DNA from 2 places in the Bradyrhizobium sp. FW305-F6 genome. Region 2 is predicted to be linked to the other one. Evidence: riboswitches for the same ligand, from Rfam matches in the RefSeq annotation. Region 2 holds a riboswitch; the other holds the start of a gene.
The links. A riboswitch is a leader RNA that binds a small molecule or an ion and turns the genes downstream of it on or off. The one in region 2 is predicted to bind glycine.

Region 1 (15,479 bases), 150 kb from region 2:
GGGCGGCAAGTCGCGCTGCTGCCTGGCTTCGGTCGACATGGGGATTGCGGTGCTGCGCCGGCTTCGGCACACGGGCAAGCGCGTCGCCCAGGAGACGAGCGCCGCCGCCTGAGCGCCAGACGCTCTCTGCTTTTCCTGGACAAACGGTAGCAAGCCGCTCGACCGGCCCAGGACATCAAGGCGGGAATGACTCTCGTCGGCGGCAAGTTCGTGTTTCAGCGCTGAACCGGCGCCGAAGCATCTATTTCATCGGACGTGAATCGCTGCCGGGTTTGGTCTCGAGCTTGTGAAGCTCTGCCTGAGCTGCGGCCCATTCCACAAAGCGCTTTGGACATTCGTCCGCGGCGGCGCGCAACAGCCGTACGGCTTGATCAGCTTCCTGCTCCAGCCCCAGCTCGCCGACATAAAAATTTGCTTCGCAGAGCTGCTCCCTTGTTTTTTGCGCGGAGATGTCTTGCGCAGACTTGAGCAAGGCTTCAAAACTTATCTCGCCCAGGAAGAAACGAACGATGGGCGCGGGCCAACGCGACGCATCGATCAGCTTGGCGGCATCACCGAGCTCACGCCCGCTGCCGCTCTTTCGCTGCACGAGATCGAGCCACAGATGCGTATAGGCATCCTTCCGGTCCAGTTCGCTCGATCGACGGAGGTCGGCAAGTGCCTCTGGCAGATGGCCGGATTGGAAGTGGAGGGCCCCACGCAAGCGGTGGATTGCGGGGGTACCGGGATTGATCTCGATGGCCAGGTCGAGATTCGACAATGCCTTTCCGAGATCGCCTCGAACCTGAAAAACCCTGGCACGGCCGATATAGGGCCGCGGGTCCTTCGAGCTAAGCTCGACCGCGCGGTCGAAGTCGGCCAATGCGAGATCGACCTGGCCGCGTGCGAGATAGATGTCGCCCCGGCAGACTTGGCCCATCCAATGGTCTGGCCCGATCTCGATCGCCCGCCCACAATCGGCCAAGGCGCGATCCGGCTCGCCTTTCGTCTCATAGGCAAAGCTGCGGCCGATACGGGCATGGACATTGTCGGGATGGATCAGAAGGGCCCGGTCATAGTCGGCGATGGCACGATCGACATCGTCCTTCAGATAAAGCCGCGCACGCCCAAGATACGCATAGGTATTCCTGGGGTCGAGCTCGATGGCCTTGTCGTAATCCGCAAGCGCGGCTTCGCTGTCGCGTCTCTGGACGTATATGGAAGCTCGATAAAGGCGCGCGTTCACATTGCCCGGATCGCGCTCGATGATCTGGCTGTAGTCCGCAATCGCAAGGTCGACCTCACCCTTCTGGTGATAGAACATGGCGCGGCGGAAGCGGGCCATGACGACGCCTTGCTTTGTGCCCGTCGCCGCCTCGATAATGGCGGTGCAGCCCGCAATGCGGTCATCGATACTGAAATTTCCGACCGCGTTGCACTTGGAGGCCAATGGCATCTCGGCGCGGGCGCCTGATATGTCGAACAGGATACTCAGCGCCACGACACCGAAGCTTGCCGCACAAACTCGTGCGCGGCCCACGATTCCAACCATGTCGTCCCCACTCCATTCCCGGGGACTTCATAGCAACCTATCGTGTGCCTGCACAGCCCTCGGTTGCGGACTTGCAGGCGGCGGGTCCGTCTGGCCCAACGTTCGACTAAAAGCCGTGCCGCCTAGCTGCTCTTCACCTGACGCACCGGCGGCGGCTTCCAGGTCCCGTTGATGATCGAGGGCGACTTTTCGTTGGGCCAGTACATGCGCAGCATCAGCACGAACTTGCCCGCGGGCGCAGGAAGCCAGTTGCTCTCCCTGCCGGGCCCCGGGTTGTCCTTCTGGATGTAGAGATCGACCGAACCATCCGGATTGGCTTTGAGGTTCTGGCGGGCGCTGATGGACTGGCGATTGATCGGATTGGCGACGAAGAAATAGTTCTCGTCATACATCGTCAGTGACCAGAAGCCGCCGACCGGTGGAAGCTGACCCTTCGGAAACCGCATGACGTATTTGTTGCTGCCGACATACTCCTTCCCGTCGGCGTCCTTCTGGGATGTCGGATAGCACGCGTCCTGAATCCGGTTGGCGCCAAGGCCGATGGCGGTGACCAGGGCGCGGTTGAAATAATTGGTGCCGTAGACACCCGCTTCGGCGTCGAAGGCCCAGCCGTTGACGTTCCTGATCGCCTTGTTGACCTTGAACTGGAGCATGATGCGGTCGAATGCCACCTGGGGGACCCGCTTGGCGAAGGCAGCATCGAATTGGCCCGCGTCGAAATCCTTGCCGGGGATAAGACCGATCTTTGCGAATTTGGCGACCTCCGACGCATCCGCGGCGGCCGGCGGATTGCGCTTCATCAATTGCGCGAGAAGCGTGAAATAGGTGGCGGCGTCCATGCGGTTGACCTGGTCGCGAACGGCCGTCTTCATGTCGATCGACGCATCGGCCTTGCCTGCCGGGGGCGAGTAGGACTTGCCGTAGGCGCTGAGAGGAAAGAGCTTGAACTCGTCCTGCGCCGCATGCACGGCCGCGTAATCTTCCGGCGTGCCGGTGCAGTAAATCCGGCCCAAAATCCAAACCATGCTCGTGGGCGATTTGTATTCCTTGATGCCGGCGGGAAGCGTTCCTTTCCAGCCCGGGCCGGTGATCGCGTAGGTCTGCGCCTTGGTGCCGGTGGTGCGCTTGCCCGGCACCTGGAAGACGTTGGTCCAGCCGTCCAGCATCGGAAACAGGAAGTACCGGTCCTTCATGTCGGGCATGCTCAGGATCCAGGGCTCGTCTCCGACGTCGATCCAGGCGGTCGTGTAGAGGGTGTCGGCATTGGGCGCCGTGACATCCTTGAAGCTGGCATCCGGATATTTGCGCAGCTTGACGAACTGCCCCATCGGCCCGCGCGTGCCCTGCGGCGCCGCAACGTTGGTCATGACCCGCCGGGTCATCTCCATCGTCACAAGCGGATAGCCGTAGACATAGGCGTCCTGAGCGAGCCAGAAATCTTCGCCGCCTTCCAGGGCCCTGATGACGGGACCGTCGAACTCGGCGCGGGCGCTTCGGGACATCGCAAACGCCGACATGGCGGCGCTGAAGGCAGCAAGTGCTTGGCGACGGCTGATCGACATCTCGAACCCTCCCTGTTGCGCACAAAGCGTAGGCGGCGGAGTTTCCCGGTCTTTGATATGCATCAAGGAAGATGGATGGTGCGCGGGCGCCGTGTCCGGCGTTGCATCGGTGAGCGGGTAAGTGGGCGAAGGCGGGTTGATCGGCAGGTGAGCACGAACCAGCGAAAAAAGAAGAGCGACTGCGCCGTCATAATGCAGTGCCGTAGCCCGCATGAGCGCAGCGACATGCGGAAGCTTTCCAGGATATCGCTTCGCTCATCCGGGCTACGAATATCTCGTCGAATGGGCAAAGGCGCACAGCGCCGTGCCCATCTTCTCTTGATCATCAGCGAGAGACGGTGGGCACGCTTTCCGCTTCACTCACCCTACGAGACGGCGCGAAATCTACGCGCTCTGCTCGATCATCCCCTGCAGCCGCACCAGCTCCGCCTCCAGATCGCGCTCCACATCCACTGCCCGGATGTCGAGCACGCGATAGTCCCGCGCCTCAAGCCAGCTCCGCCGGCCCGCGCGGTCCGCCGCGATCGCCTCGCCCTCGCCCGGGTTGACCAGCTCGATCGCGATCCGGTGCGGGAAGGAGACGAAGTCCGGGATATGGCGCCCCACCGGCGTCTGCCGCTTGAACCCGCCTGCGAAGCGGCGGTCGCGGGTCAACGCCTGCCAGAGCAGGCGCTCGGCGTCGGTCGGGTTGCGGCGGAGCAGGCGGGCAAGGCCGCGCACGGTCGAGCCGCTGTCGGGCACGCCGCCGCCCTGCCCGTGTTCGGCCAGCAACGCGCGCAGGCGCGTGGCCTGCTCGCCGTCGAGCACGCCGCCCTTGGCCGGGCCCTTGCGCCCCTCCGCGATCGCCATGATCACGCCGTGCAGCGTGTGCATGTCCTGCTTGGTCGGCTCCATCCGGGTGAAGATGTTGCGCAGGTTCACCAGCATGGTGTCGCGCTTCTCGGCGGGCCGCAAAAATTCCACCTTGTCGAGCTCGCGCACGAGGTTGTCGAAGAACGCCTGCATCTGGTGCTGGGAGGCGCGCTCGGAGCGCTCCGGCATGGCGTGCGGCAGCGCGCCGGAGGTGGCGCGTTTGAACCATTCATAGCCGACCAGCAGCACGGCCTGGGCGAGGTTGAGAGAGGCAAAGCCCGGGTTGACCGGGAAGGTGATGATGCGGTTGGAGAGCCCGACTTCCTCGTTGGTCAGGCCCCAGCGCTCCCGGCCGAACAGGATGCCGGCCTTCCCTCCTGTGGCGACGTGACCGGCGATCTCGGCCGCCGCGGCCTCCGGCCCGACCACCGGCTTGGCCTGGTCGTGGGGGCGCGCGGTGGTGGCGAACAGGAGGTCGAGGTCGGCGACGGCCTCTTGCACCGTGCCGAACAATTCGACCCTTTCGAGGATGTGGTCGGCGCCGGCGGCGGCCCGCTGTGCCGCGACGTTGGGCCAGCCGTCCCTGGGATTGACGATGCGAAGCCGGCCTAGCGCAAAGTTGCCCATGGCGCGCGCGGCCATGCCGATGTTCTCGCCGAGCTGCGGCTCGACCAGGATGACGATGGGCCCGTCGAGGGAAAGGCCCGCCTTGCTCTTGTCAGTCCCCGACATCTCGCTTCGCTTTCACACTGTCTCTCAAGGCCCCGGCAAGGCCCTCTTCAGGAATTGATTCAAGCCGGCCATTCGAACCGGTCATTCGAAACGGTCATTCGAAACGGTCTTGGGCCGGCTCGGGCGCTGTCCGCCTGTCGTTTGCCTGTCCTGACGAAATTCTCAAGGGAAATAACGACTTGGATTCGACTTTTGAATCGCGCCGGGAACGCGACCCGAAGGGCTTGCCGAGCGCCGGCCCGCCGCTCCCCGCCTGCGCAAGCTGGATGAGCTAAAAGTGCATAATCCCTTGGCTTTCGCCCGCCGCGCGGTGGTGCTAAGAGGCGGCGGATATTCCAGCTGGCGCGCGACGAGCGCCGTTCCCAAGAGGCTTCCCCGATCATGGCAAAAATCAAGGTATCCAATCCCGTCGTCGAACTCGATGGCGACGAGATGACCCGGATCATCTGGCAGTACATCAAGGACAAGCTGATCAACCCGTTCCTGGATGTCGAGCTGCTCTATTTCGACCTGGGCATGGAATACCGCGACCACACCAATGATCAGGTCACGATCGACGCGGCCGAGGCGATCAAGAAGGTCGGCGTCGGCGTCAAGTGCGCCACCATCACCCCGGACGAGGCCCGGGTGAAGGAGTTCAATCTCAAGCAGATGTGGAAGTCGCCGAACGGCACCATCCGCAACATCCTCGGCGGCGTGATTTTCCGCGAGCCGATCATCTGCAAGAACGTGCCGCGCCTGGTTCCCGGCTGGACCAAGCCGATCATCATCGGCCGCCACGCCTATGGCGACCAGTACCGCGCCACCGATTTCAAGTTCCCCGGGAAGGGCACCCTGTCGATGAAGTTCGTCGGCGAGGACGGCACCGTGATCGAGAAGGAAGTGTTCAAGGCCCCCGATGCCGGCGTCGCGATGGGAATGTACAATCTCGACGACTCCATCATCGACTTCGCCCGCGCCTCATTCAATTACGGCCTGCTGCGCGGCTACCCGGTGTACCTGTCGACCAAGAACACGATCCTCAAGGTCTATGACGGCCGCTTCAAGGACATCTTCCAGGAGATCTTCGACAAGGAGTTCAAGAAGGACTTCGACGCCAAGGGCCTGACCTACGAGCACCGCCTGATCGACGACATGGTGGCCTCGGCGCTGAAATGGTCCGGCGGCTATGTCTGGGCCTGCAAGAACTACGACGGCGACGTGCAGTCCGACACCGTCGCGCAGGGCTACGGCTCGCTCGGCCTCATGACCTCCGTGCTGCTCACGCCCGACGGCAAGACCGTGGAAGCCGAAGCCGCTCATGGCACGGTGACCCGCCATTACCGCGAGCACCAGAAGGGCAAGGAGACCTCGACCAACTCGATCGCCTCGATCTTCGCCTGGACCCGTGGCCTCGCCCACCGCGCCAAGCTCGACAACAATGCCGAGCTGGCGAAGTTCGCCAACACGCTGGAGAAGGTCTGCGTCGACACCGTCGAGGCCGGCTACATGACCAAGGACCTCGCGCTCCTGGTCGGCGCCGACCAGCGCTGGCTCTCGACCACCGGCTTCCTCGACAAGGTCGCCGAGAACCTGACGAAAGAGCTGGCGGCCTGAGCCGTCCGCAATTTCGCCCGACTGGGCCAGGCATGATCAAGGGCCACGCCAAGCGTGGCCCTTTTTCTTTTCCATGGCCCTCGCGCGGAGAAGCGACCATGCCGATCAAGCCAGCCATCCCATGCCTGCTCTTGCTCGCCGCCATGGCGGGGCAAGCCAGAGCCGCAGACCGGCTTCCCGCGGCCATCGCCGCACCGGGTGAGACCGTCGTGCTCAGCGTCCACGCCGAGGGTGCGCAGGTTTATGAGTGCAAGGCCGGCGCCGACGGCAAGCTCGCCTGGGCCTTCCGCGAGCCGATCGCGACGCTTCTCTCGGACGGCAAGACCATCGGCCGCCACTATGCCGGGCCGAACTGGGAGCACGCCGACGGCAGCGCGGTGACCGGCAAAGCCGTCGGCAGCGCGCCGGGCGCGACCGCAGCCGACATTCCCTGGCTGAAGCTGGACGTCATCGCTCACCGCGGCAGCGGCGTGCTCACGCCCGTGACCACCGTCCAGCGCATCCACACCTATGGCGGCCAGCTCGCCGGCGCCTGCGACAAGGCCGGCGAGTTCAGAAGCGCGCCTTACGCAGCCGATTATGTGTTCCTGAAGAAAGGCTGACCGCTCACCGGTCGGCGCCTTGCTCTTCGGCCTGCGCCAGCTCGGCCAGCGCGAGATCGCCGGTGTCGGCGAGCCTTGCCTTGGCGGTTTCGTGAACGTGGTCGGCGAGTGTCGGCATGCGCTCGATCAAGGCGTGAAAATCCTGCGCGTCGAGCACGAGCAGGCGCGTCTTACGCGTCGCCGTCACCGTGCCGCTGCGCTTGGTCTTGTGCAAGAGCGCGATCTCTCCGAAGAAGGTGCCGTCGCCGAGGCGCACATGCTGGCTCGGCAGCGCGATCTCGACCTCGCCGGCGGTGATGAAATACATCGACGAGGCCGCGTCGCCCCGCCGGACCAGGACCTCGCCCTGCTCGATGGTGCGCGCGCGCAAGAGCCGCATGATGTCGGCGATCTCCGCGGCGGTGAGGTGCGAGAACAGCGGCACCCGCGCCAGCATGCCCCAGGTGACCACAAAATCGCGCCGCTTCACCTCTTCGGCGAAGGCGGTCGAGATGATCGCGACCGGCAGCGCGATCATGGCAAAGCCGGCGGTGATGGCGAAGGTCGAGACGAACTTGCCGAGCGGCGTCACCGGCACGACGTCGCCATAGCCGACGGTGCCGAGCGTCACGATCGCCCACCACATCGCCTGCGGGATGGTGCCGAGCTTGTCGGGCTGAACGTCGCGCTCGATGGCGTAGAGCAGCGAGGCGAAGGTCAGCACCGCGCCGATCAGGATGACCACGCAGCCGATCAGCGCGCGACGCTCGGCATGCACGGCCGCGAGCAGCGAGCGCATCGCCGGGGAATAGCGGATCAGCTTGAAGAACGGCAGCACGCCGAGCGCCGCCAGCGTCGCATGCTCGCCGGTGGCGAGCACGATCGCCGCAGGCAGGAACGCCATGAGGTCGATGATGCCGAGCGCCGAGCAGGCATAGCCGAGCCGGTCGGACAGCGCCGAGCCCTTGCGCTGGGTGTGGCCGGCGACGGTCCACAGCCGCGCCGCATATTCCAGCGCGAACACGATCACCGACAGGATGGTGATGCCCGCGAACAGCGCGCCGAACCGCGCGTCCAGCTCCGGCACCGAGGCGAGGATCATCGCGGCCACATTGAGCACGATGACCCCGATGATCAACTGGATGAAGCGCGACCCGGCCGAATAGGCCAGCGGATCGTGCTCCAGCAATTCGTAGAGGCGATCCCGCAGATCGGGATCGCGAAGCCCACGTCCGCGCGGAACGGGGCGCATGCCGGCTTACGCGCCCGCGATCGCTTTTTCGATCGCCGCGAGCGCCTCGGACGCCTTGGCACCGTCGGGGCCGCCGGCCTGCGCCATGTCGGGCCGGCCGCCGCCGCCCTTGCCGCCGAGCGCCTCGGAGGCGATGCGCACCAGATTCACGGCGTTGAATCGCGTGGTGAGGTCCGGCGTGACACCCACGACCACACCGGCCTTGCCATCCTCGGTGACGCCGACGATGGCAACGACGCCGGAGCCGATCTGCTTCTTGGCCTCGTCGGCGAGGCTCTTGAGATCCTTCATCTCGATGCCTTCCACGGCCCGCGCCATCAGCTTGACGCCACCGGCCTCGCGCACGCCGCTCGCCGCGCCGTTGCTCGCAGCTGCGCCGCCGCCCATCGCCAGCTTCTTGCGGGCGTCGGAGAGCTCGCGCTCGAGCTTCTTGCGCTCCTCCATCAGCGCGGCGATGCGCGCCGGCACGTCGTCCACGGAGGTGCGCAGCTCGCCCGCCGCGGTCTTCGCCAGCGCCATGGTCTCGTTGGCGTGCCGGCGGGCATAATTTCCGGTCAGCGCCTCGATGCGGCGCACGCCCGAGGCCACCGCGCTCTCGCCCGTCAGCGTGATCAGGCCGATGTCGCCGGTGCGCCGCACATGCGTGCCGCCGCAGAGCTCGACCGACCAGCCGAGCATATTGGCGCCGCGCTCACGCGCGGTCCTGCCCATCGAGACGACGCGGACCTCGTCGCCGTATTTCTCGCCGAACAGCGCGCGCGCCCCGGCCTCGCGGGCCTCGTCGACGCCCATGATGCGCGTGGTCACCTCGTCGTTCTCCAGCACCACGTCGTTGGCGATGTCCTCGACACGCGACAGCTCCTCGGCCGTGATCGGCTTCGGATGCACGAAGTCGAAGCGCAGGCGATCCGGCGCGACCATCGAGCCGCGCTGGGCGATGTGATCGCCGAGCACCTGGCGCAGCGCCTCGTGGATGATGTGGGTCGCCGAGTGATGCGCGCGGATGGTCGAGCGCCTGGAATGATCGACCTCGAGCTGCAGCGCGGTGCCGAGCCTGACTTCGCCGCTCTCGACCGTGCCGATATGGACGAAGAGATCGCCGAGCTTCTTCTGCGTATCGGTGACGCGGACCTTGATGCCGCCCTCGCCCGAGAGCACGCCGGTGTCGCCGACCTGGCCGCCGGACTCCGCATAGAACGGCGTCTGGTTCAGCACGATCGCGCCCGTCTCTCCGGCCTTCAGGCTCGTGACCTCGGCGCCGTCCTTGACCAGCGCGGAGACCACGCCCTCGGCGCTCTCGGTCTCGTAACCCAGGAATTCGGTGGCGCCGAGCTTCTCGCGCAGCGGAAACCAGATCGCCTCGGAAGCGGCCTCGCCCGAGCCCTTCCAGGATTCGCGCGCCTTGGCCTTCTGCCGCTCCATGGCGTCGGTGAACGAGGCCTGGTCGACGCCGATGCCGCGCGACTTCAGCGCGTCCTGGGTCAGGTCGAGCGGGAAGCCGTAGGTGTCGTACAGCGTGAAGGCGACGTCGCCGTCGAACATGTCGCCCTTCTTAAGGCCCGCGCTCTTCTCGTCGAGAATGGCAAGGCCCCGCGACAGCGTCTTGCGGAAGCGGGTCTCTTCCAGCCGCAGCGTTTCCTCGATCAGCTTTTCCGCGCGCATCAATTCGGGATAGGCCTGGCCCATCTCGCGGACCAGCGCCCAGACCAGCCGGTGCATCAGCGGCTCCTTGGCGCCCAGCAGCTGCGCATGACGCATCGCCCGGCGCATGATCCGGCGCAGCACGTAGCCGCGGCCCTCGTTCGAGGGCAGCACGCCGTCCGAGACCAGGAAGGCCGAGGAGCGTAAGTGGTCGGCAATGACGCGGAACGAGGCGACGGTCTGCTCGGTCGGGCCGCTGCCGAGCGCGGACGCGGTCGCGTCGATCAGGTTCTTGAACAGGTCGGTCTCGAATACGCTCTCGACGCCCTGGAGGATGCAGGCCATGCGCTCCAGGCCCATGCCGGTGTCGATCGAGGGACGCGGCAAGCCGACGCGCTCCTCCTTCGTCACCTGCTCGTATTGCATGAACACGAGATTCCAGAATTCGAGGAAGCGGTCGCCGTCCTCTTCCGGCGAGCCCGGAGGCCCGCCCCAGATGTGCTCGCCGCGGTCGATGAATATCTCCGAGCACGGGCCGCACGGACCGGTGTCGCCCATCGCCCAGAAATTGTCCGAGGTCGGGATGCGGATGATGCGATCGTCGGAGAAGCCGGCGATCTTCTTCCACAGCCCCGCCGCCTCGTCGTCGGTGTGATAGACCGTGACCAGCAGCTTGTCCTTCTTCAGGCCGAACTCGGTCGTGATCAGCTTCCAGGCGAGCTCGATCGCGCGCTCCTTAAAGTAATCGCCGAACGAGAAATTGCCGAGCATCTCGAAGAAGGTGAGATGGCGCGCGGTGTAGCCGACATTGTCGAGGTCATTGTGCTTGCCGCCGGCGCGCACGCATTTCTGCGAAGTGGTGGCGCGCTGATAGGGCCGCTTCTCGACGCCGGTGAAGACGTTCTTGAACTGCACCATGCCGGCATTGGTGAACATCAGCGTCGGGTCGTTGCGCGGCACGAGTGGCGAGGACGCCACGATCTCGTGGCCGTTCTCGGCAAAGAAGTTCAGAAAGGTCGACCTGATCTCGTTGACGCCGCTCATGTTCATCCAATCGGGTGTGCTTGGACCCGCTGTCCTGCCGTCCGAACCGGAACGTTAAGGCTGATATCTGCGGGCCAATGCGCTTTTAGACAAGGCCAGCTTTCCTGTCCAGAAACTGTGCAGACAGATCAGAGGGTTGCCGCAGCAGCGCAATCCCGTTGAAAGGCGCCAGTGCCGCGTTGACAGGCTTGGCTCCCCTGTGATCTGTACCCATCTGTATCGTACGGCCACGTCGGGAGAGACCGGCTTTAGGCAGCCGGCGCCGAAGGAGCAACCGCCCCGGAAACTCTCAGGCAAAAGGACCGCGTGGCTTTGACAGCATCTGGAAAGAGGCGCCGACGGGCTTAAGACCCGGACTGCGTCCGCCGACGGGATAATACTCTCAGGCACAGCGACAGATGGGGCTTCGACTGGTGTCCATCGGGGAATCGTCCCCGGGGAACCGCCGAGGGTCCCATGATGCCAGCGCACGACCAAGCCGCCCTGAAACGTACGCCGCTCTACGAGCTCCATGTATCCCTGGGCGGCAAGATGGTCCCGTTCGCGGGCTACGACATGCCCGTGCAGTACCCCGCGGGCGTGCTGAAGGAGCACCTCCATACCCGCTCCAAGGCCGGCCTGTTCGACGTCTCCCATATGGGCCAGCTCCGCTTGCTGCCGAAATCCGGCAAGTGCGAGGACGCCGCCCGCGCGCTGGAGCGGCTGGTGCCGCAGGACATCGTTGCGATCGCGCCGGGACGGCAGCGCTACGCCCAGTTCACCAATGCCGAGGGCGGCATTCTCGACGACCTCATGGTCGCCAATTTCGGCGATCACCTGTTCCTGGTCGTCAACGCCGCCTGCAAGGACGCTGACGAGGCGCATCTGCGCGCGAATCTGTCCGGCGACTGCATCATCGAGCCCCTCGCCGACCGCGCCCTGCTCGCGCTGCAGGGGCCGAAGGCGGAAGCCGTGCTGGCGAAATTCTGTGCAGAGGCCGCGGCCATGACGTTCATGGATGCCGGCCCGCACGAGGTCGCCGGTATCAAATGCTTCGTCTCGCGCTCCGGCTACACCGGCGAGGACGGGTTCGAGATCTCCGCTCCATCAGGCGACGCCACACACCTCGCCAAGCTGCTGCTGGACGATCCGGACGTGCTGCCGATCGGTCTCGGGGCTCGCGACAGCCTGCGGCTGGAAGCGGGGCTCTGCCTCTACGGCCACGACATCGACACCGCGACCACGCCGGTCGAGGCCGCGCTGGAATGGTCGGTGCAGAAGAGCCGCCGCTCCGGCGGGATGCGCGCCGGCGGCTTCCCCGGTGCCGAGAAGATCCTTGCCCATTTCGACGGCGGCGCGCCGCGCCGCCGCGTCGGCCTGCGCGCCGAGGGCCGCGCGCCGGTGCGCGAAGGCGCACCGCTGTTTGCGAACGAGACCGGCGGCGAGCCGATCGGACAGGTCACATCGGGCGGCTTCGGCCCCAGCCTGAACGCGCCGGTCGCGATGGGCTACGTGCCCACCGCATCGAGCGCGCTGGGCACCAAGCTGTTCGCCGAGGTGCGCGGCCAACGATTGCCGGTCGCGGTCGCCGCCATGCCCTTCGTGAAGAACACCTACAAACGCTGAGGACCCCACGATGACCACCACGCTGTACACCTCTGATCACGAATGGTTGGCGATCGACGGCGATGTCGCCACCGTCGGCATCACCGACTACGCCCAGCAGCAGCTCGGCGACGTCGTGTTCGTCGACCTGCCCAAGGTCGGCCGGAGCTTGAAGAAGGCCGAAGCCGCCGCGGTCGTCGAGTCCGTCAAGGCGGCGTCCGACGTCTACGCGCCCGTGACCGGCGAAGTGCTCGAGACCAATGCCGAGCTCGTGGCCGAGCCGGCGCTGGTGAACTCGGACGCGCAAGGCAAGGCCTGGTTCTTCAAGATCAGGATCGCCGACAAAAGCGAGCTCGGCGGCCTGATGGATGAGGCTGCGTACAAGGCACACACGGCGTGAGATGACGCGCGATCTTTCCACATCGTCATGGCCGGGCTTGTCCCTGCCATCCACGTCTCTCTCACGGCACGAAGAACGTGGATGCCCGGGACATAGGCGAGCGAAGCGACGCCGTCCTTCAGACGGCTACGCCCGGGCATGACGGCGAAGACATATGACTTTTAGCGAGGACCCAATGATGACCGCGCACCGCAAGACCAACGGCGACACCGCCGCCTCCTTCGTCCGCCGCCACATCGGCCCCTCCGCGCGCGATGTCACCGCGATGCTCGAGACCGTCGGCGCTAGAAGCGTGGACGCGCTCATGGCGGAGACGCTGCCGGCTTCGATCCGGCAGGCGGCCCCGCTCGACCTCGGCAAGCCGCTCAGCGAGACCGAGGCGATCGCGCACATGACCGAGCTTGCGCGTCAGAACCAGGTGTTCACCTCGCTGATCGGCCAAGGCTATTCCGGCACGATCCTGCCCGCGGTGATCCAGCGCAACATCCTGGAGAACCCGGCCTGGTACACCGCCTACACGCCCTATCAGCCCGAGATCAGCCAGGGCCGGCTGGAAGCGCTGCTCAACTTCCAGACCATGATCTGCGACCTCACCGGGCTCGACGTCGCCAATGCCTCGCTGCTCGATGAAGCCACCGCCGCCGCCGAAGCCATGGCGCTGGCCGAGCGCCACTCCCAGGTGAAGGCAAAGGCCTTCTTCGTCGACAAGGACGTGCATCCGCAGACGCTCGCGGTGATGCGCACCCGCGCCGAGCCGCTCGGCTGGACCCTGGTCGTCGGCGATCCCCTCACCGATCTCGACAAGGCCGACGTGCTCGGTGCGCTGCTGCAATATCCGGGTTCTTCCGGCGCGCTGCGCGACCTCAGGCCCGCCATCGCCGCGCTGAAGGCCAAGGGCGCGCTCGCGATTCTCGCCGCCGATCTGCTGGCGCTGACGCTGCTGGCATCGCCCGGCGAACTCGGCGCCGACATCGCAATCGGCTCGGCCCAGCGCTTCGGCGTGCCGATGGGCTATGGCGGGCCGCATGCGGCCTACATAGCGGTGCGCGATGCGCTGAAGCGTTCGCTGCCGGGCCGCATCGTCGGCCTCTCCGTCGATTCCCGTGGAGCGCCGGCCTATCGGCTTGCGCTGCAGACCCGCGAGCAGCACATCCGCCGCGAGAAGGCGACCTCCAACATCTGCACCGCGCAGGTGCTGCTCGCGGTGATCGCCTCGATGTATGCGGTCTATCACGGTCCCGAAGGCCTCACCCAGATCGCCCGCAACGTGCATCGCCGCACCGCCGTGCTCGCCAGCGGCCTGCGCAAGCTCGGCTTCGCGCCGCAATCAGACAGCTTCTTCGACACGCTCAGCGTCGATGCCGGCGGCAAGCGCGCCGAGATCGTCGCGCGCGCGGCAAGCGAGAAGATCAATCTCGGCATCAGCGACATGGCTCTTCGCATCGCGCTCGACGAGACCACGACGCCTGCGACGGTCGAGGCGGTCTGGCGCGCCTTCGGCGGCTCTCTTGCCTATGCCGAGATCGATGCCGAAACGCGCGAGGCGCTGCCGGACGATCTGAAGCGCACCACCGCTTTCCTCACCCATCCCGTGTTCCACGCGCATCGCTCGGAGACCGAGATGCTGCGCTACATGCGCAAGCTCAGCGATCGCGACCTTGCGCTCGACCGCGCCATGATCCCGCTGGGATCCTGTACCATGAAGCTGAACGCGACCACCGAGATGATGCCGCTGACCTGGCCGGAATTCGGCTCGCTGCATCCGTTCGTGCCGCGCGAGCAGGCGGCCGGCTACCACGCGCTGTTCGCGCGGCTCGAGAAGTGGCTGTGCGACATCACCGGCTATGACGCGATCTCGCTGCAGCCGAACTCCGGCGCGCAGGGCGAATATGCCGGGCTCCTCGCGATCCGCGGCTATCATGCATCGCGCGGCGAGAGCCACCGCAAGATCTGCCTGATCCCCTCCTCCGCCCACGGCACCAATCCGGCGTCGGCCGCGATGGTCGGCATGGACGTCGTGGTCGTGTCTTGCGAGAAGAACGGCGACGTCGACGTCAATGATCTTCGCGCCAAGGCGGAGAAGCATGCGAACAATCTCGCCGCGGTCATGATCACCTATCCCTCGACCCACGGCGTGTTCGAGGAGCACATCCGCGAGATCTGCGACATCGTCCACGGCCATGGCGGCCAGGTCTATCTGGACGGCGCCAACCTCAACGCGCAGGTCGGCCTGTCCAGGCCCGGCGATTACGGCGCCGATGTCAGCCATCTCAACCTGCACAAGACTTTCTGCATCCCGCATGGCGGCGGCGGCCCCGGCATGGGCCCGATCGGCGTCAAGGCGCATCTCGCGCCGTTCCTGCCGGGTCATCCCGTGACGAAGGCCGACGCTCCGGTCGGCCCGGTCTCGGCCGCGCCGTTCGGCTCGGCATCGATCCTGACCATCTCCTACATCTACATCCTGATGATGGGCGGCGAAGGCCTGAAGCGCGCCACCGAAATCGCCATCCTCAACGCCAACTACATCGCAGCGCGTCTCGATCCGCACTTCCCGGTGCTCTACAAGAACGAGAAGGGCCGCGTCGCGCATGAGTGCATCGTTGATCCCCGTCCGCTGAAGGCGACATCGGGCGTCACCGTCGACGACATCGCCAAGCGCCTGATCGATTACGGCTTCCATGCCCCGACCATGAGCTTCCCGGTG
Region 2 (15,479 bases):
ACGATGCAGCGTGCCACCGTCGATTTGCCCGAGCCGCTTTCGCCGACGATGCCGAGGGTGCGGCCCTTGCGCAGCGTGAGCGTGACCTTGTCGGCGGCCACGACCTCGCGGCCTTTGCCGAAGAAGGCGCGCTCCTTGTAGACCTTGCTGAGCTCGTTGGCCTCCAGGACGACGGGCTCGCGGCTGTCTTCGCGCGGCGGCCGCGGCACCAGGCTCGGCACCGACGAAAGCAGGTTGCGGGTGTATTCCATGGTCGGATTGCGCAGCACGGTTTCGAGCGGACCGGTCTCGACCAGCCGGCCCTGCCGCATCACCGCGACGCGGTCGGCGATCTCGGCGACCACGCCCATGTCATGCGTGATGAACAGCACGGCGGTGCCGTGATCGCGCTGGAGCTCGCGGATCAGGGACAGGATCTGCTTCTGCGTGGTGACGTCGAGCGCGGTGGTCGGCTCGTCCGCGATCAGGAGCTTCGGCTCCAGCACCAGCGCCATCGCGATCATGATGCGCTGGCGCTGGCCTCCGGAGAGACGGTGCGGATAGGAGGCAAAGATGCGCTCGACCTGGGGCAAATGGACCTGCTCCATCATGTCGAGAATGCGCTTCCTGCGGGCCCTCGCGTCGAGCTTGGTGTGCGCGCGCAGCACCTCGTCGATCTGGCGGCCGACCGGTACCACCGGATTGAGCGCGGTCATCGGCTCCTGGAAGATCATCGCCATCTGCGTCGCGCGAAGCTGGCGCAGGCGGCGGTCGGTCGCGGTGAGCAGCTCCTCGCCGACCAGCTTGACGCTGCCGCCGGTCGGCACCAGCGTGCCCTTCGGCAGCAGGCCCATCGTGGTGAGCGAGGTGACCGACTTGCCCGAGCCGCTCTCGCCGACGAGGCACAGCGTCTCGCGCGCGCGCACCTGGATCGAGATGCCGTCGAGGATGTTGGCCCCGTTCGGCTTCTTGCCGACGGAGACGACGAGGTTGTTGATGTCGAGGATGGTGTCGGTCACGTCAATTCTCTCCGTCATTCCGGGGCGCGCGTAGCGCGAACCCGGAATCCATCGGGCCGCAGTGTCGGGGTGAAATGGATTCCGGGCTCGCGACTTCGTCGCGCCCCGGAATGACGAAACCGAGGATCATCACTTCCCCTCCCGCTGCTTCATGCGGGGATCGAGGGCGTCACGGGCGGCGTCGCCGATAAGGTTGATGCTGAGGATGGCGATCGAGAGCAGAAGGCCCGGCCAGAAGATCAGCGACGGCTTGATCTGGAAGTACTGGCGACCCTCCGCCATGATGTTGCCCCAGGTCGGCGTCTCCGGCGAGATGCCGGCGCCGAGGAAGGAGAGGATGGCCTCGGTCAGGATCGCGGACGCGCAGATATAGGTGCCCTGGACGATCAGCGGCGCAATCGTGTTCGGCATCAAATGGCGCCACATGATCTTCGGCAGGCTCGAGCCGACCGAGATCGCGGCCTCCACGTAAGGCTCCTCGCGTGCCGACAGCACGACCGAGCGGACCAGGCGCGCGACGCGCGGAATCTCGGGGATCGTGATCGCGATCAGCACGGTCCAGAGGCTGGCGCCGGACAGCGACACCACGGCGATCGCGAGCAGGATGCTCGGCATCGCCATCAGGCCGTCCATGATGCGCATCATCACGGCATCGACCAGCTTGAAGAAGCCGGAGACGAGGCCGATCGCGAGCCCGATGACGATCGACAGGATCGCGGCGCCGATCCCGATCAGCAGCGAGATGCGGCCGCCATAGATCACGCGCGACAACACGTCGCGTCCGTAGGCGTCGGTGCCGAGCAGGAACTGGCCGGACGAGGGCTTCAGCCGTTGCGAGGGCGCGAGCTGGATCGGGTCATGCGGCGCGATCAGCGGCGCCAGGATCGAGATCAACACGATCAGGGCGAGCAGGAACGTCGCCGCGGCGATGATCGGGGTCGAGGTGAGGAATCCGAACCGCGGCCGCAGCGGCGTGGTGATCGGAATGGACGACTGGGGAAGGGTATCGACCGACATATTGTTGTTGTCCTTGCCTCAGTACCGGATCCGGGGGTCGAGAAGGGTGTAGGCGACGTCGATGACGAGATTGACGACGACGTAGATCAGCGAGGTCAGCAGGATCATCGCCTGGATCACCGGATAATCGCGCGCCAGCACCGCATCGACGGTGAGGCGCCCGATGCCGGGGATGTTGAACACGCTCTCGGTGACAACGACGCCGGAGATCAGCAGCGCGAAGCCGGTGCCGATCACGGTGATCACGGGCACCGCGGCGTTGCGTAGCGCATGGCGCATCATCACGGCAACCTCGTTGATGCCCTTCGCGCGCGCCGTTCGCACGTAGTCTTCACCGAGCACGTCGAGCATCGCCGCGCGCGTCATGCGCGCGATCAGTGCGATGTAGATGAAGGAGAGCGCGCAGGTCGGCAGGATTATGCGCTCGAAGAACGGACCGAAGCCGTTGAAGATGCTGCGGAAGCCCTGCACCGGCACCCAGCGCAACTCGATCGCGAAGATCTGGATCAGCACATAGCCGACCACGAATACCGGCACCGAGAAGCCGAGCACGGACAGGCCCATGACAAAACGGTCGATCCAGGTGCCGTGCTTCCAGGCGGCGATCACCCCCAGGGGAACCGCGACGATCACGGCGAGGACGATGGTGCACAGCGCGATCGAGATCGACGGCTCGACGCGCTGGCCGATCATCTTGATGACCGGCAGGTTGGAGATCAGCGACGTCCCGAGGTCGCCGTGCAGCAGCTTGTTCACCCAGGTGATGAACTGCACGATCAGGGGCTCGTTGAGGCCGAGCGAGTCGCGGATGCGTTCGAGCCGCTCGGGCGTGGCGTTGTCGCCGGCCAGAATCGCGGCGGGATCGCCCGGCGTCAGCCGCAGCAGCAGGAACACGAACAGCGCGACGACGCCCATCACGGGCACCGCGGCCAGAACGCGGCGAATAAGATAACCCAGCATGCACCTATCTCCGGCTAAGTAACGTGGGGGGCCTCGAGGCGCCCGTGAACTCTGTCGTGTCTATCATGCCTGTCACTTGGGCTGAAAAGGCCGTCCGGAGACGCCGTCCTCTTGGGGCAAATTGTGTGCCAAGGCCAGCGCTGTCGCAAGAGGCAGGCATGTCTCCGGTTGGCCACTCAGGATGCATGCCGCAGCTCGCGCTCAACCCCAAGTGAGGCAACGGTCGGCGGTGCGTTGAGCCCGCGCCAGCCGTCGATGGTCCCGGCGATCATCTGCGCGGTCGCCGCGGACAAGGTCCAGCCGAGATGACCGTGCCCGGTGTTGAAGAACACGCCCGGCATCCGTCCTGCGCGCACCACCGGCATCATGTTCGGCATCATCGGGCGCAACCCGGCCCAGGGCACGACGCGCGACGTTTCGACGGCTGGGAAGTTGCTGCGCACCCAGTCGATCAGCGGCTGCACGCGGTCGGCGCGGATGTCGCGATTGAAGTCGTTGAACTCGGCCGTGCCGGCCACGCGGAAGCGATCCGCGCCGAGCCGGCTGGTGACGATCTTGGCGGCCTCGTCGAGCAGGCTCACCGTTGGGGTGGCATTGCGGCTTTCGGCGGTGTCGAGCTGCACGGTGATCGAATAGCCCTTCACCGGATAGACGTTGACGCGCTCGCCGAGCAGGGCGGCGAAGTGACGGCTGGCAACCCCGGCGCAGACCACGACACCGTCCGCCTTCAGCATGCCGCGCGCGGCGGCATCGCTCGCGGAAAGATCGGCCCAGCCGAGCACGAAGCCGCTGCCGGCAGGCGCGATCGAATCGATGCCGGCTTCGTGGATGAAGGTTGCGCCCCGCCGCTTGCAGGCGTCCGCCAGCCCGCGGGTGAACTTGTGGATGTCGCCGGTCGCATCCGACGGCGTGTAGAAGCCGCCATAATAGTCTTTGCGCAGCGTCGGCTCGATGCTGCGGATTTCCTCCGGCGTCACAGGGCGGCGGTCGAGACCGCCTTCCTGCAGCAGCGCGTTGACGCGCAGGCCGGATTCGAACCCGGCCTTGTCGCGATAGATGTGAAGGATGCCGCGGCGCTCGAGATCGAAGTCGATGCCCTCGCGCGTCGCAAGGTCGAACAGATACTTGCGGGCTTCGATCGCGAGCCGTGTGGTCTCGATCGTGTTGGCGCGGTAGTTGCCGATGTTGGCGACGAACTCGCTCATCCACGAATATTTGTGCCAGTTCGGCCGCGGATTCATCAGCAGCGGCGCGTCGCGCCGGAACATCCAGCGCAAGCCCTTCAGGATCGTCGCGGTGCTGTTCCAGACTTCGGCGTTCGATGCGGAGAGCTGTCCGCCATTGGCGAAGGACGTCTCCATCGCGGCGTAACGGTGCTTGTCCAGCACCGTCACCTTGTAGCCGCGTTCGAGCAGGGCATAGGCGGTCGTGACGCCGGTGATGCCGGCGCCGATGATGGCGATATGAGTCATGACGTGGTTCGGGGCTCCCGTGTTTAGAGTCGGCTAACCGCCGGCCAAAGGCCGTTGGCGGCGCCCCATCTGTCACGGTTACCTGAGAGCTTGACCCGCCGCGGATTGCGCAGCGGATTATCCCCTTCGGTGGACGTCACGATTGCATGCAATCGCGCCGCCTCTCTCCAGATCGTCCTGACGATACGGTCCTTTTGCCTGAGAGTTTCCGGGGCGGTTGCTCCGTCGGCGCCGCAATGAAGGCTGACAGCCTTCGTTGCGATCTCTCCCGCGTCGTCGCGTGGACGGCCGAGCAGTACGACACGCCTCATTTTTGGACAAGGCTAAATTTAAACCGCCACTGCCGCCGTATTGTGCAGTGCAATGTTGATTCAACTTATTCCAGCGTCGCCAGCAATCCCGCCATCAAGCGGCCGCGCTCGACCAGGCTGTCGACCTCGATGAACTCTTCGAGCGTGTGGCCATTGCCGCCGCGCACACCGAGGCCGTCGAGGGTGGGGATTCCCATCGCGCCGGTGAAGTTGCCGTCCGAGCCGCCGCCGGAGCTTGCATGCGGCAATTCCATGCCGAGAGATTTGGCAATGCCGCGGGCCTGTTCATAGAGCGCCATGGTGCCGGCATCGGGCTCCCAGACCGGCCGCGTCACGCCGCGCGTGACCTTGAAGGTGACGTCGTTGCTGGTGCCGGACAGCGCCAGCATCCGTTCGACGCCGCGGTCGAGATCGGCCTGGCGCTTGGCCATGGAGAGCGCTTCGCCGGTCGCCGTGGTGGCAACGCAATTGACCCATTGGCCGCCATGGACCACGCCGACCGAGAAGGTGCAGTCCTCGGTCGTCATCGCGTCGATTGCGAGGATCTGGCGCGCCATCTCGCGGATCGCCGAGCGTCCCGCCGACAACGTCGCGCCGGCGTGGCTCGGCCGGCCCGTCGCCTCGAGATTGAAGCGCGCGATGGCGTAGCGCCCGGTGGTGACGCCGTTGTCGGCGCGGCCGGGCTCAGGCACCAGCACATACTTGTTGCGCGCGGCTTCCGCCTCGATGATGTCGCGTGTGGAGGGCGTGCCGACTTCCTCGTCCGGCGTGAACAGCACGGTGATCGGCAGCGGCGTCGTGAAAGAGGCGCGCGCCAGCTGCCGGATGGCTTCCAGGGAGAGGTAGTTGCCGCCCTTCATGTCGTAGATGCCGGGGCCGTAGCACTTGTTGCCCTCGCGCCGCCATTTCAGCTTCTCGATGGTACCGACGGGGTGGACGGTGTCCATGTGCCCGGCGATCAGGATACCCGGCTCGCCCTGCTTGGGATGAGGAAAACGCGCGCGGATGACCCCGCCGAAGCCCTGGCGGCCGGCGATGCGTTCGATCGTCGCACCCATGATTGCCATATCCCGCGCTGCGATATCGAGCATGCGGTCCACGGCGCCGGCGTCCCAGGTCGGGCTTTCGCATTCGACCCAGCCGCGCAGGCCCTCGAGCATGGCCTCGGAATCAAAGGGAAGATTGGCAGGATTCATCTCAATGTCTCTCAAGCATGGAAAGATGGAACGCGCATTGCATTGGCGCGGACGGGACAAGCGGAGGGTGTTGTAGAGCCAAACCGGTCTTTGTGGAGCCCGTGCGCGCGCCGCCAGGGCTTGCACCGAAACCGGATTGACGCGCTTCGCACTGTCTGCAAGTCTCGAAAAGATAAAGGCATTGCATGAGGTTAGATCGCCCAACGAACGAACCTCATGCTCAACCAATAATCTGCCTTTGAACAGTTTCACGTCAGGAGAACTTTCTATGTTCCACTTCATGCGCCGGGGGCCTCGCGCGTTCGCCTCCAAACTTGCGCTGTCGGTCGTCGCGCTTTCGACCGCGCTGGCCTCGCCGGTGCTTGCGGCCGGCAAGACCCTCACGGCGGTGATGCATTCGGATCTGCGCATTATCGATCCGATCTTCACCACGGCCTACATCACGCGTGACCATGGCTACATGGTTTACGACACGCTGGTGGCCACCGATTCCAACTTCAAGGTCCAGCCGCAGATGGCGGACTGGAAGGTCTCCGACGACAAGCTCACCTACACCTTCACGCTGCGCGACGGCCTGAAGTGGCATGACGGTGCGCCGGTGACGGCGGAGGACTGCGTCGCTTCGCTGAAGCGCTGGGCTGCGGTCGACGGCATGGGCCAGAAGCTCATGGACTTCACCGCCAGCATCGAGGCGACCGATCCGAAGACCATCACGCTGAAGCTGAAGGAGCCCTACGGCCTGGTGCTCGACTCCATCGGCAAGCCGTCCTCGCGCGTCGCCTTCATGATGCCGAAGCGCCTTGCGGAGACACCGCCGGACAAGCAGATTCCCGAGCAGATCGGATCCGGTCCCTTCAAGTTCGTGCAGGGCGAATTCCAGCCCGGCGTGAAGGCGGTGTACGTCAAGAACACCGACTACGTGCCGCGCAAGGAGCCGGCGAGCTGGACCTCCGGCGGCAAGGTGGTGAAGGTGGACCGCGTCGAGTGGATCACCATGCCGGACTCGCAGACCGCGGTGAACGCGCTGCAGTCGGGCGACATCGATTTCATGGAGAACCTGCCGTTCGACATGTTGCCGGTGCTGGAAGGCAACAAGGAGCTCACGATCCAGGTTCTGAACAAGTTCGGCTTTCAGACGCTCGGCCGGATGAACTTCCTGCATCCGCCGTTCGACAACGTGAAGGTGCGTCGCGCCGCCTTGCTGGCCATCAACCAGAAGGACGTGCTCGATGCGCTGGTCGGCAACGCCAAATACCAGAAGATCTGCGGTGCGTTCTTCATTTGCGACACGCCGCTCGCGACCGATATCGGCTCGGAGACCCTGGTCAAGGGGAACGGCATGGCGGAAGCCAAGAAGGCTCTCGCCGAGTCCGGCTATGACGGCACGCCGATCGTGATCATGGCCCCCGGCGACGTCACGACGCTGAAGGCGCAGCCGATCGTCGCGGCCCAGCTGCTGCGCGAGGCGGGTTTCAAGGTCGACCTTCAGGCGACCGACTGGCAGACGGTTGTGAGCCGCCGCGCCAGCCAGAAGCCGCCGAAGGAAGGTGGCTGGAACATGTTCTTCACCAACTGGGTCGCGGCCGACGTGTCCAACCCGATCGCCAATCTCTCGATCGGCGGCCAGGGCAAGAAGGGCTGGTTCGGCTGGGCGGAGGACGCCAAGATCGAGCAGCTCAAGGACGCTTTCGTCCGCGCGGCCTCGGTCGACGATCAGAAGAAGATCGCCGCCGACATCCAGAAGCAGGCCTATGAGCAGGTGATCTACATTCCGCTGGGGCAGTATCTGATCCCGAGCGGCTGGCGTAAATCGCTGACCGGCGTGCTCGACGGTCCCGCGACCCCGGTGTTCTGGAACGTCGACAAGAAAGAGTAGACGCAGCACGCCTCGCGTGTGGAAAAAGAACGGCGCCGCAGTCTCCTGCGGCGCCGTTTTCTTTCAACGATTTTTGGATCGCTATGGTCTAACAGTGACTGTCGCGCAGCTGCTCCAGCCCTTCGCTCGCGAACGCTAGGCTCGGACCCATCCGTTCATCGGACCGAGGCCGCGAAATCGGCTGTTCGATCTCGGACGCGAGCTGGTCCGATCTGTTGTCTTGTTCCATCTCGACCATCCTCTGAATTGCTGCGGTACAACATCGGCAGGGGCGGGAAGTTCCTGACGGATGGTCACGAAAGGTGCGCCGACAATTGCGTCCTTCACTGGACGTTTTCCTGCGACCTCGGGCGATGGCAGCATTCAGCTTCCCGCCTGAACCGATCGCCTTGCCTGCGGCCGACAGCTGTCGAAATGCCATCGACATCGCCGAGGCCCGAGGCCGGGGGGAGTTATCGACTTGGCCGATCAACAACCGCTTGAATTGATTGCCCCGGCCCGCTGCAGACCGTGAGACAAATCGATCTGCATTCTCGTGGTTTGCCGCAAAGCCTGCTACCCGTCACTCCTTCGAGTGACCGTCGGTATTTCGCCTGTCGCGCCTGGAACGACGATACTCGCGCGGCGTGAGCCCGGCAAAGGCCAGCATCCGGGCAACGAGATGACTCTGGCTGGAGAAGCCCGCTTCCGCGGCCACGGCGGCTATCGACATCGTTTCATGTTCAAGCAGCCACATCGCACGACGAAGGCGCTCGTCCCGGACGTAGTGTCCGGGGGTCGTTCCGAACGCATGCCGGAATGCGAGGGCGAAGCGAGTCGTTCCCATGCCCACCAGACTGGCCAACGCGGGGACGTCGATGCGGCCGTCCAACGACGCGCCGATATAGCTCCGCAGAACCTCAATCTGGGCCCCTGTCAGCGTCGGTTGGGCGGCATGGCCCGGTGTCGGCAAAACAACGGGATTGGCCGCGCCATGCGCGGGTGCAGAACGCCTATATCTTGAGAAATTGTGGGAGTGCTGGTCGAGCAGCAACGATAGTCCGTGCTCCGCAACGCTCTCAACTGGGTCGGCCGGACAGTCATGAATGGCGGTGAGTGCGTCCAGCGCGCCAACGATTTCGGCCCATCTGGCGGCAAGGGACGGTGCCAGGGGCGAAGAGTCGAGTTTGAGTGGCTCCGCTGGGGCAGCCCCCAGATACAAACGGCAAGCGGCATTCACCAGGGACGGTGCAATGATGATCGCAGTATCGGCGAGGTCGTGCGACGTCTCGACCTCACGAGCCGCTCCGGATGCGAAAGGTATCCAGCGGCCTTGCTCGCAATCGACGACCCGATCGGGTGTCTGCACTCTTGCGTTTCCCTTCGTGCGCAAGAAGATGGCGAGACCCCCGTCATCTGAAGCCAACCCCTCGAGGCTCAGCCGGAAGGGCATCGAGAAACGAGCTCGAATGACGCCGACGCCGCCGGCCGAACGTCCATGCAGCGTGATCCGGGCCCGGCGGTCATCGCCCAAAAATGAAAATCGGTTCTTGCCGTAAAGGCTTGTCAGCGTCGCTCTTACCTGATCGGGGCCGGCGTCGGAAAAACGGAAACTACCCAAATTCATTTTTCCCTTCCTCGCTCATCAGCGGGGCTGTGCGGGCTCGTAAATGATTGGCGTGAGGCTTTTGATGGCCGATGTAAAAAATGCGTCGAAATCTGCAAGCGGAGTTCCGCCATTGTGCCCTATGGAGAAGTCCGGCGCCAGCGGCCGCTCGCGTTGCGGCGAGGGCGGCCCATCTAAAAGGTGAATAGCAATGATTTTGACCAAGAGATTGGAAGTGTTGGTTTTGGGGGCGACCGTTTCCAGCGTGCTCATGGCAGCTCCCGCGCTCGCCGGCACGGTCTTCACCGACGGCACGTTCAGTACGAGCAACTATATTGTTACCTCTTATTCGGGTCCGGCAGTAACGACGTCCTATGGACAGACGCCTTCAGGCAATCCCGGCACTGCACTGGAAGGCAGCTACGGCGCACAGGGCGGAAATGCTCCCGGGGTGCTGTTCACGGCCATCAACACGAACTTCGTATACAATCCGGGCGTAAGTGGTGCCATCGGCTCGCTATCAGCCTCTCTCGACCGGTTCTTCGAGCCGACGGTCAATGGGGCGCAGATCGCAGTCGGGAGCTACTCCCTTCGCATCCTGGCGCAGCAGGACGGTAAGATCTACCAGAGCATCTTTACGTTCGGCCCGTTCAATCAGCCCGGCGGCAACTGGTACACGCTGGCCGCGACGAATATTCAGGCAAGCGATTTCAAGCTGTTCGATCCCGCCAACTTCAGTGCAGCGGGATCGGCGACCGGGCTGGACTTCTCGGGAGACGCCATCACTTTCGGCTTCGCCATGCGAGCGGCCGGTGCAGTCGATTCGAACGGCGCTCCGATCGATTTGCCCTCGTCGGGCATTTTGCGAGCCGACAACTTTGAGCTTTCGATCGCGGCGGTCCCCGGGCCGATCGTCGGGGCAGGATTGCCCGGCCTGATCATTGCCTTCATTGGGATCGGAATCGCACTGCGGTCGCGCAGGAGCTTGTCGCCGCTGGCGGCCTGACCTCCCGCGTGCGAAGCTCCGGCCCGAGCACGATTGGCCGCAGGCTTGGAAGGTCATGGACGCGTCGCCCGATTCCGACGATACGATCGACGATGATCGGAGCGGACGACGCGCCAAGCGCGGCCTTATGGAGCGTCACTTCCTCATCTCGGAACGTGGGAGCACCGTCGGCAGGGAAATACTTGCCGGCCTGACGACCTTCGTGGCCATGGTCTACATCGTCGCCGTCAATCCCGCGGTGATGGCCCAGGCCGGCATGGACCGCAACGACGTCGCGATCGCGACGATCATCGTCTCGATTGCCGGCAGCATGGCAACCGGCTTGTTGGCAAACCTGCCGCTAGGTCTCGCGCCGTCCATGGGATCCAACGCGTTTTTCGCGTTCGTCATCGTTGGTCAGATGGGCCTGTCATGGCAGGCGGGCCTGGCGATCATGCTCATGTCCGGCGTCATCGTGCTCCTGCTGGGCATCGCAGGCATACGCGAGCGCCTTACGCAAGGTATTCCGGACGACATGAAGATCGGCCTGAACGCTGCCTTCGGAGTGTTCCTATGCCGGATTGCGGTCAGCCAGATGGGTCTTTCAGCCGGCCCGGATTCCCGCCCCGACGCGGGATTGATACTCTTGCTCGTTGCCGCAATACCCGCAACGTTCGTACTGGCCGCACGCCGGACTCCGGGAGCCCTGATCGGATCCGTCCTGGTCACGGCGACGATCTGTGAATTGGTGAGCGGGCGTGGCATGGCGAATATGTTCGCGGCCTTGCTTCCGGTTTGGCCGCATTGGCCTCTGCATACGGCATTCGCGCTGGACCTCGGTCCTCTTGCAGCAAAGCCGCTGGAGGGACTGATCGCGCTGGCCTTCGTGACCTTCAACGAATGCGTCGGGCTGATCGCCACCACCGTCACCGTGACGCGAACAGCGGGGTTGGAGATCGCCGGCAGCGTGCGTGCCGCCTATATGAGCGACGCATCTGCGACAGTGCTTAGTGGCCTTCTCGGCACCGCGAGCGTCAGTCCATACATCGAATCCGTCGCTGGCGTCGAAGCGGGAGGCCGCACCGGCCTGACCGCGATCGTGGCCAGCGTTGGATTCATCGCGACCCTGTTCTTCTCACCGCTGTTTTCGTCCATCCCCCCGGTTGCGACCACGCCTGCTTTGATGACCCTGGGCGGACTGATGGCATGGCGCAGCATCGGCGAGCTCGCGGCAAAGGACATCGTTTCGACCATCGTGAGCGTCACCATGGCCGTTGCCGCCCTGTTATCCGGCAATTTGACCGATGCCCTGGCGCTGGGGATGATTGTCTACCTCGTCGCGCGATGGCATGCCGGCATCGTTTCCCGACCTGCGCGGGTTTTCTGCATCCTGTTTGTCGCGACGTGGGCCGTTTCCAAGCTTGTGGTCTGAGTTCTCAACTGCAGACACGCATGCGCCCTATCAGCGGCCCATGCACGAGCTTGAATCGGGCTAGTTGATCGGGCGATGATGCGGCCTGAACAGCCGCCCTTTCTCCACGACCAGCACGATCGCGAGCGCGGCGAGCGTCGACAGAAAGAAGCCGACCGAGAAGGGCATCAGCGTGCCGTCGAAGCTCTGCCCGATCGCCATGCCGACCGCGATCCCGATCAGCGTCGTGATAGACCCGTAGAGCGAGGAGGCGGTCCCGGCGATGTGGCCTTGCGGCTCCATCGCGAGCGCGGTGAAATTGGCGACCATCATGCCGAACGAGAACATCATCAGCGCGGAGAGCAGCATGAACAGCGCGAGCGGCAGCACGCCGAGGCTTTCCGTCAGCAGCATGACGCCGGCGACCGCGGCATAGAGCGCCAGCGCCCCGTGCGAGATCACGCGCATGCCGAGCCGCCCGACCAGCCTTGCATTGAGGAAGCCGGCAATGGCGACGCCGGCCGCGATCGCCGCGAAAGCGAGCGGGAAGTATCGGCCGAGATGGTAGATGCCGGTGAAGATCTGCTGGGCGCAGAAGACGTAGGCGAACAGTGCGCCCATCACGCTGCCGGCGGCCGTGGCATAGCCGATGGTCTGGCGATGGGTCACGGTCTGCCGGAACGCCGAGAGCACGTCGGCGGGCGCCAGCGACCTGCGCTTCGACTCGGGAAGCGTCTCCGGCAGCCGCAGCACGCACCATGCGAGCGCGAGCAGGCCGTAGAGCGTCAGCACCACGAAGATGCCGCGCCACGCCGTGACCAGCAGCACCGTCTGCCCGAACGAGGGCGCGACCACGGGCACCGCGATGAAGATCATCATGGCGAGCGACATCACGCTCGCCATGCGGCGTCCGGCATAGCAGTCGCGCACGATCGAGGTCGCGATCACACGCGTCGCCGCGGTGCCGAGCCCTTGCAATGCGCGCGCCAGCAGCAGCGTCTCGAACGATGGCGCTGCGACCGCCAGGACGCTCGCCACGGCATACACCGCCATGCCGCCGAGCAGCACCGGCCGGCGTCCGAAGCGGTCCGACAGCGGCCCCATCACGAACTGGCCGACGCCGAAGCCGATCAGGAAGGTCGACAGCACCAGTTGAAGATGGTTGGCGACGGGGATCTTGAAGGCCGCCCCGATATCCGGCAGCGCCGGCAGCATGATGTCCATCGCGAGCGGATTGAGCGCCATGATGGACGCGATCACGATAACGAATTCCGGAAAACCCATCGGGCGGTGTCCGGCGGACACCCAATCGTCGGCATTGACGTCGGACAAGGAAGCTCACCTCTGCAGTCGAGCGACCTGTTTATCGCCAATGTTGCGCTGCACAACCCATGTTTCGGGATGGCTGGCAGGCGGGGCGGCGGTGGACAAGATTTGGTGAGGGCCGGCTCATGATCTCCGAACGACGAGCCGGAGTCCCGATATCTGGCACGCTCCAATATCCCTGACGAGGCCGCCCGACGCTAGTCGGCCTCGTCCTTGAGGAGGCCATGGATCACTGCGGCAAGAGGCCCTTCGTCGCCGTCGAACGCGGCGATCATCGCATTGAGAACGGCGTTTGGGTCCAGGTCCTGCAGGTCGAGCGGATGCCCGGCGTGATCCGCCAGCAGGAGGAAGAACGACAGCTGCGTGCGTCCGTTGCCCTCCCGGAAGGCGTGTATGACGTTGAGTTCGGAAAGAAAGTGCGCCGCCCTTTGTGCGAACAACTCAGGCTCGAGGCCGCTCAGAAACTTGTCCTTCTTTAGCTGCGCGAACGGCTTGTTCGCTTGGCCTTCGATGTTCTCGGGAAAGCAGAAGGGATTTCCGCCCTTCGAGATGCGGACCGTACGGATTTTTCCGGCCCGCTCGTAGACGTCCTGGAACAGGTGCCCGTGAATCGCCTTGAAGTGCGTGAAATCCAGATCACCGGCGGGCAGTTCCTGGTCGGCTCTGACATCGCTGGCTTCGGCCTCGAACGCATCGAGCTCGTCGCCGTCTGTGAGATCGAGCTTGTTCTTCAGGACCGTCGTGCCGGGATAGCAGTAGCCGTCAGCGACAGCATCATACATGCCGGATTACGCCTTGTGGTAGGCCTTGATGATCACCTTCAGCCGTTCTTCGGGGGTGCGCGCCTTGCTCTTGGCGACCGCGCTGCTGCCCTTCATCTCGGACGAATAGACGATGCCCTCGACAGAACTGATCTTTCTGAAGCGCGCACTGCCGACCACAAAGCCGGATGCCTTGCCCTTCTTGGGGGATGATTTTTTGGGTGCCATGGACTCACTGTACCACAAGTGAAGCTGGCCCGCGCCGTGGGCTCGTTCGTGGTGCGGGCAGCCGGGGTCGAACCGGCACAGCGCTTGCGCACCGAGGGATTTTAAGTCCCTTGCGTCTACCAATTCCGCCATGCCCGCTTGATCCCACGAGATCAAACACTTAAGTCCGTCTCCGGCCGTCTGGAATTGGCGCGTTATGGCGCCGGAGGGACGGTTCTTCCTTAAGCGAGCCGGGCGCACAAGGCAAAGCCTCAATCCCGACATCTGGTCCTGCTTTAGGCATTCTCAATCCACGGGGGCTATTCATCCGGCATGACTGTTTCGAGGTCCTGTTCGCTGCGCGGCTTCGGCGCGCTCTTCGCGCTGCTGGCGGCCGGGCTCGCGCTGTCCGGCTGTGCCGGCATGAGCGAGACGATCGCGCCGGCCTTTGCCGATCCTGCCAAGTACGATTTGTACGACTGCAAGCAGCTGGAGGGTGAGCGCAGGCTGCTCGCCAAGCGCACCGACGAGTTGCAGAAGTTGATGGAGAAGGCCGAAACCGGAGCCGGCGGGGCCGTCGTGGCCGAGCTCGCTTATCGCAACGACTATATCGCGGTGCGCGGGCAGGCCCAATTGGTCGACGAGGCCTGGCGCCGCAACAGGTGCCGCGAGACGCCGCCTGAGCCGGCACAAGCGGCGGCATCGCCCGTGGCGCCCGCCAAGCCCGCAGCGAAATCCGGCAGGGCGGCCCATTGAGGTCTTGCGCCGGCCGCGCTTCGCATCACGGCCGCCAGCCGTAGATCCAGTCCTGCCGCGCCAGCATGCGCTCCGGCCCGAGCGCGCGGATCGCAAGGTCGCGCGCGACCGCGAGCGGCCCGCCGAGATGATAGATGCGGCCCTGCTGCCGCGCGGTCCGCTGCACCCGCCGGACCCGCGCCTGGCGTGCCCGGCCGTATTGCGTCAGCGCCGCCGAGATGTCCGCGGCGCTCTCGGCAGCCTCAGGGCTCAAATGCCGGGCGAGCACGGAGGCATCCTCGATCGCCATGCCGGCGCCTTGCGCGGCGAACGGCAGCATCGCGTGCACGGCGTCGCCGAGCAGCGCCACCGGACCCTTGCTCCAGGGGCAGCCGTCGGGCACGCCGAACAGCGCCCATTTCCGCCAGCTGTCGACCGCGGCGAGCATCGTCCGCGCCGCCGGCGGCCAGCGCCGAGCGGCGAAGACCTCCATGACCTCGAGCGGATCGCCCGGCGTGCTCCAGCCCGGCCGGTTCCAGGTGCCGGGCAGCACTGCGACGACGTTGATCTGGCGTCCGGCCGCGATCGGATAGGCGACCAGATGGGCGTTCGGCCCCATCCAGAGCTGCACCCGGCGCG

Region 1: another riboswitch for glycine. It lies ahead of gcvT (glycine cleavage system aminomethyltransferase GcvT); the one in region 2 lies ahead of AC3WLX_RS21300 (D-amino acid dehydrogenase).

What each region holds. Positions count from the first base shown of each region.
Region 1 covers NZ_JBYSYD010000003.1:49,342-64,820, reverse strand. Annotated here, with positions in the region: gene AC3WLX_RS20600 (diguanylate cyclase) at 1-112, shown strand, start outside; gene AC3WLX_RS20595 (tetratricopeptide repeat protein) at 242-1,480, opposite strand; gene AC3WLX_RS20590 (DUF1254 domain-containing protein) at 1,654-3,093, opposite strand; gene AC3WLX_RS20585 (TrmJ/YjtD family RNA methyltransferase) at 3,478-4,677, opposite strand; gene AC3WLX_RS20580 (NADP-dependent isocitrate dehydrogenase) at 5,059-6,273, shown strand; gene AC3WLX_RS20575 (DUF3455 domain-containing protein) at 6,372-6,875, shown strand; gene AC3WLX_RS20570 (cyclic nucleotide-gated ion channel) at 6,880-8,106, opposite strand; gene alaS (alanine--tRNA ligase) at 8,113-10,791, opposite strand; glycine riboswitch at 11,015-11,105, shown strand; gene gcvT (glycine cleavage system aminomethyltransferase GcvT) at 11,248-12,396, shown strand; gene gcvH (glycine cleavage system protein GcvH) at 12,407-12,775, shown strand; gene gcvP (aminomethyl-transferring glycine dehydrogenase) at 12,954-15,479, shown strand, end outside.
Region 2 covers NZ_JBYSYD010000003.1:195,005-210,483, forward strand. Annotated here, with positions in the region: gene AC3WLX_RS21285 (ABC transporter ATP-binding protein) at 1-998, opposite strand, end outside; gene AC3WLX_RS21290 (ABC transporter permease) at 1,128-2,015, opposite strand; gene AC3WLX_RS21295 (ABC transporter permease) at 2,034-2,975, opposite strand; gene AC3WLX_RS21300 (D-amino acid dehydrogenase) at 3,152-4,447, opposite strand; glycine riboswitch at 4,515-4,620, opposite strand; glycine riboswitch at 4,624-4,728, opposite strand; gene AC3WLX_RS21305 (M20/M25/M40 family metallo-hydrolase) at 4,824-5,954, opposite strand; gene AC3WLX_RS21310 (ABC transporter substrate-binding protein) at 6,223-7,830, shown strand; gene AC3WLX_RS21315 (AraC family transcriptional regulator) at 8,393-9,436, opposite strand; gene AC3WLX_RS21320 (hypothetical protein) at 9,455-9,688, opposite strand; gene AC3WLX_RS21325 (hypothetical protein) at 9,687-10,421, shown strand; gene AC3WLX_RS21330 (solute carrier family 23 protein) at 10,477-11,832, shown strand; gene AC3WLX_RS21335 (multidrug effflux MFS transporter) at 11,893-13,143, opposite strand; gene AC3WLX_RS21340 (Fic/DOC family protein) at 13,335-13,919, opposite strand; gene AC3WLX_RS21345 (hypothetical protein) at 13,926-14,126, opposite strand; tRNA gene AC3WLX_RS21350 (tRNA-Leu) at 14,176-14,264, opposite strand; gene AC3WLX_RS21355 (twin-arginine translocation pathway signal) at 14,439-14,861, shown strand; gene AC3WLX_RS21360 (FAD-dependent monooxygenase) at 14,887-15,479, opposite strand, start outside.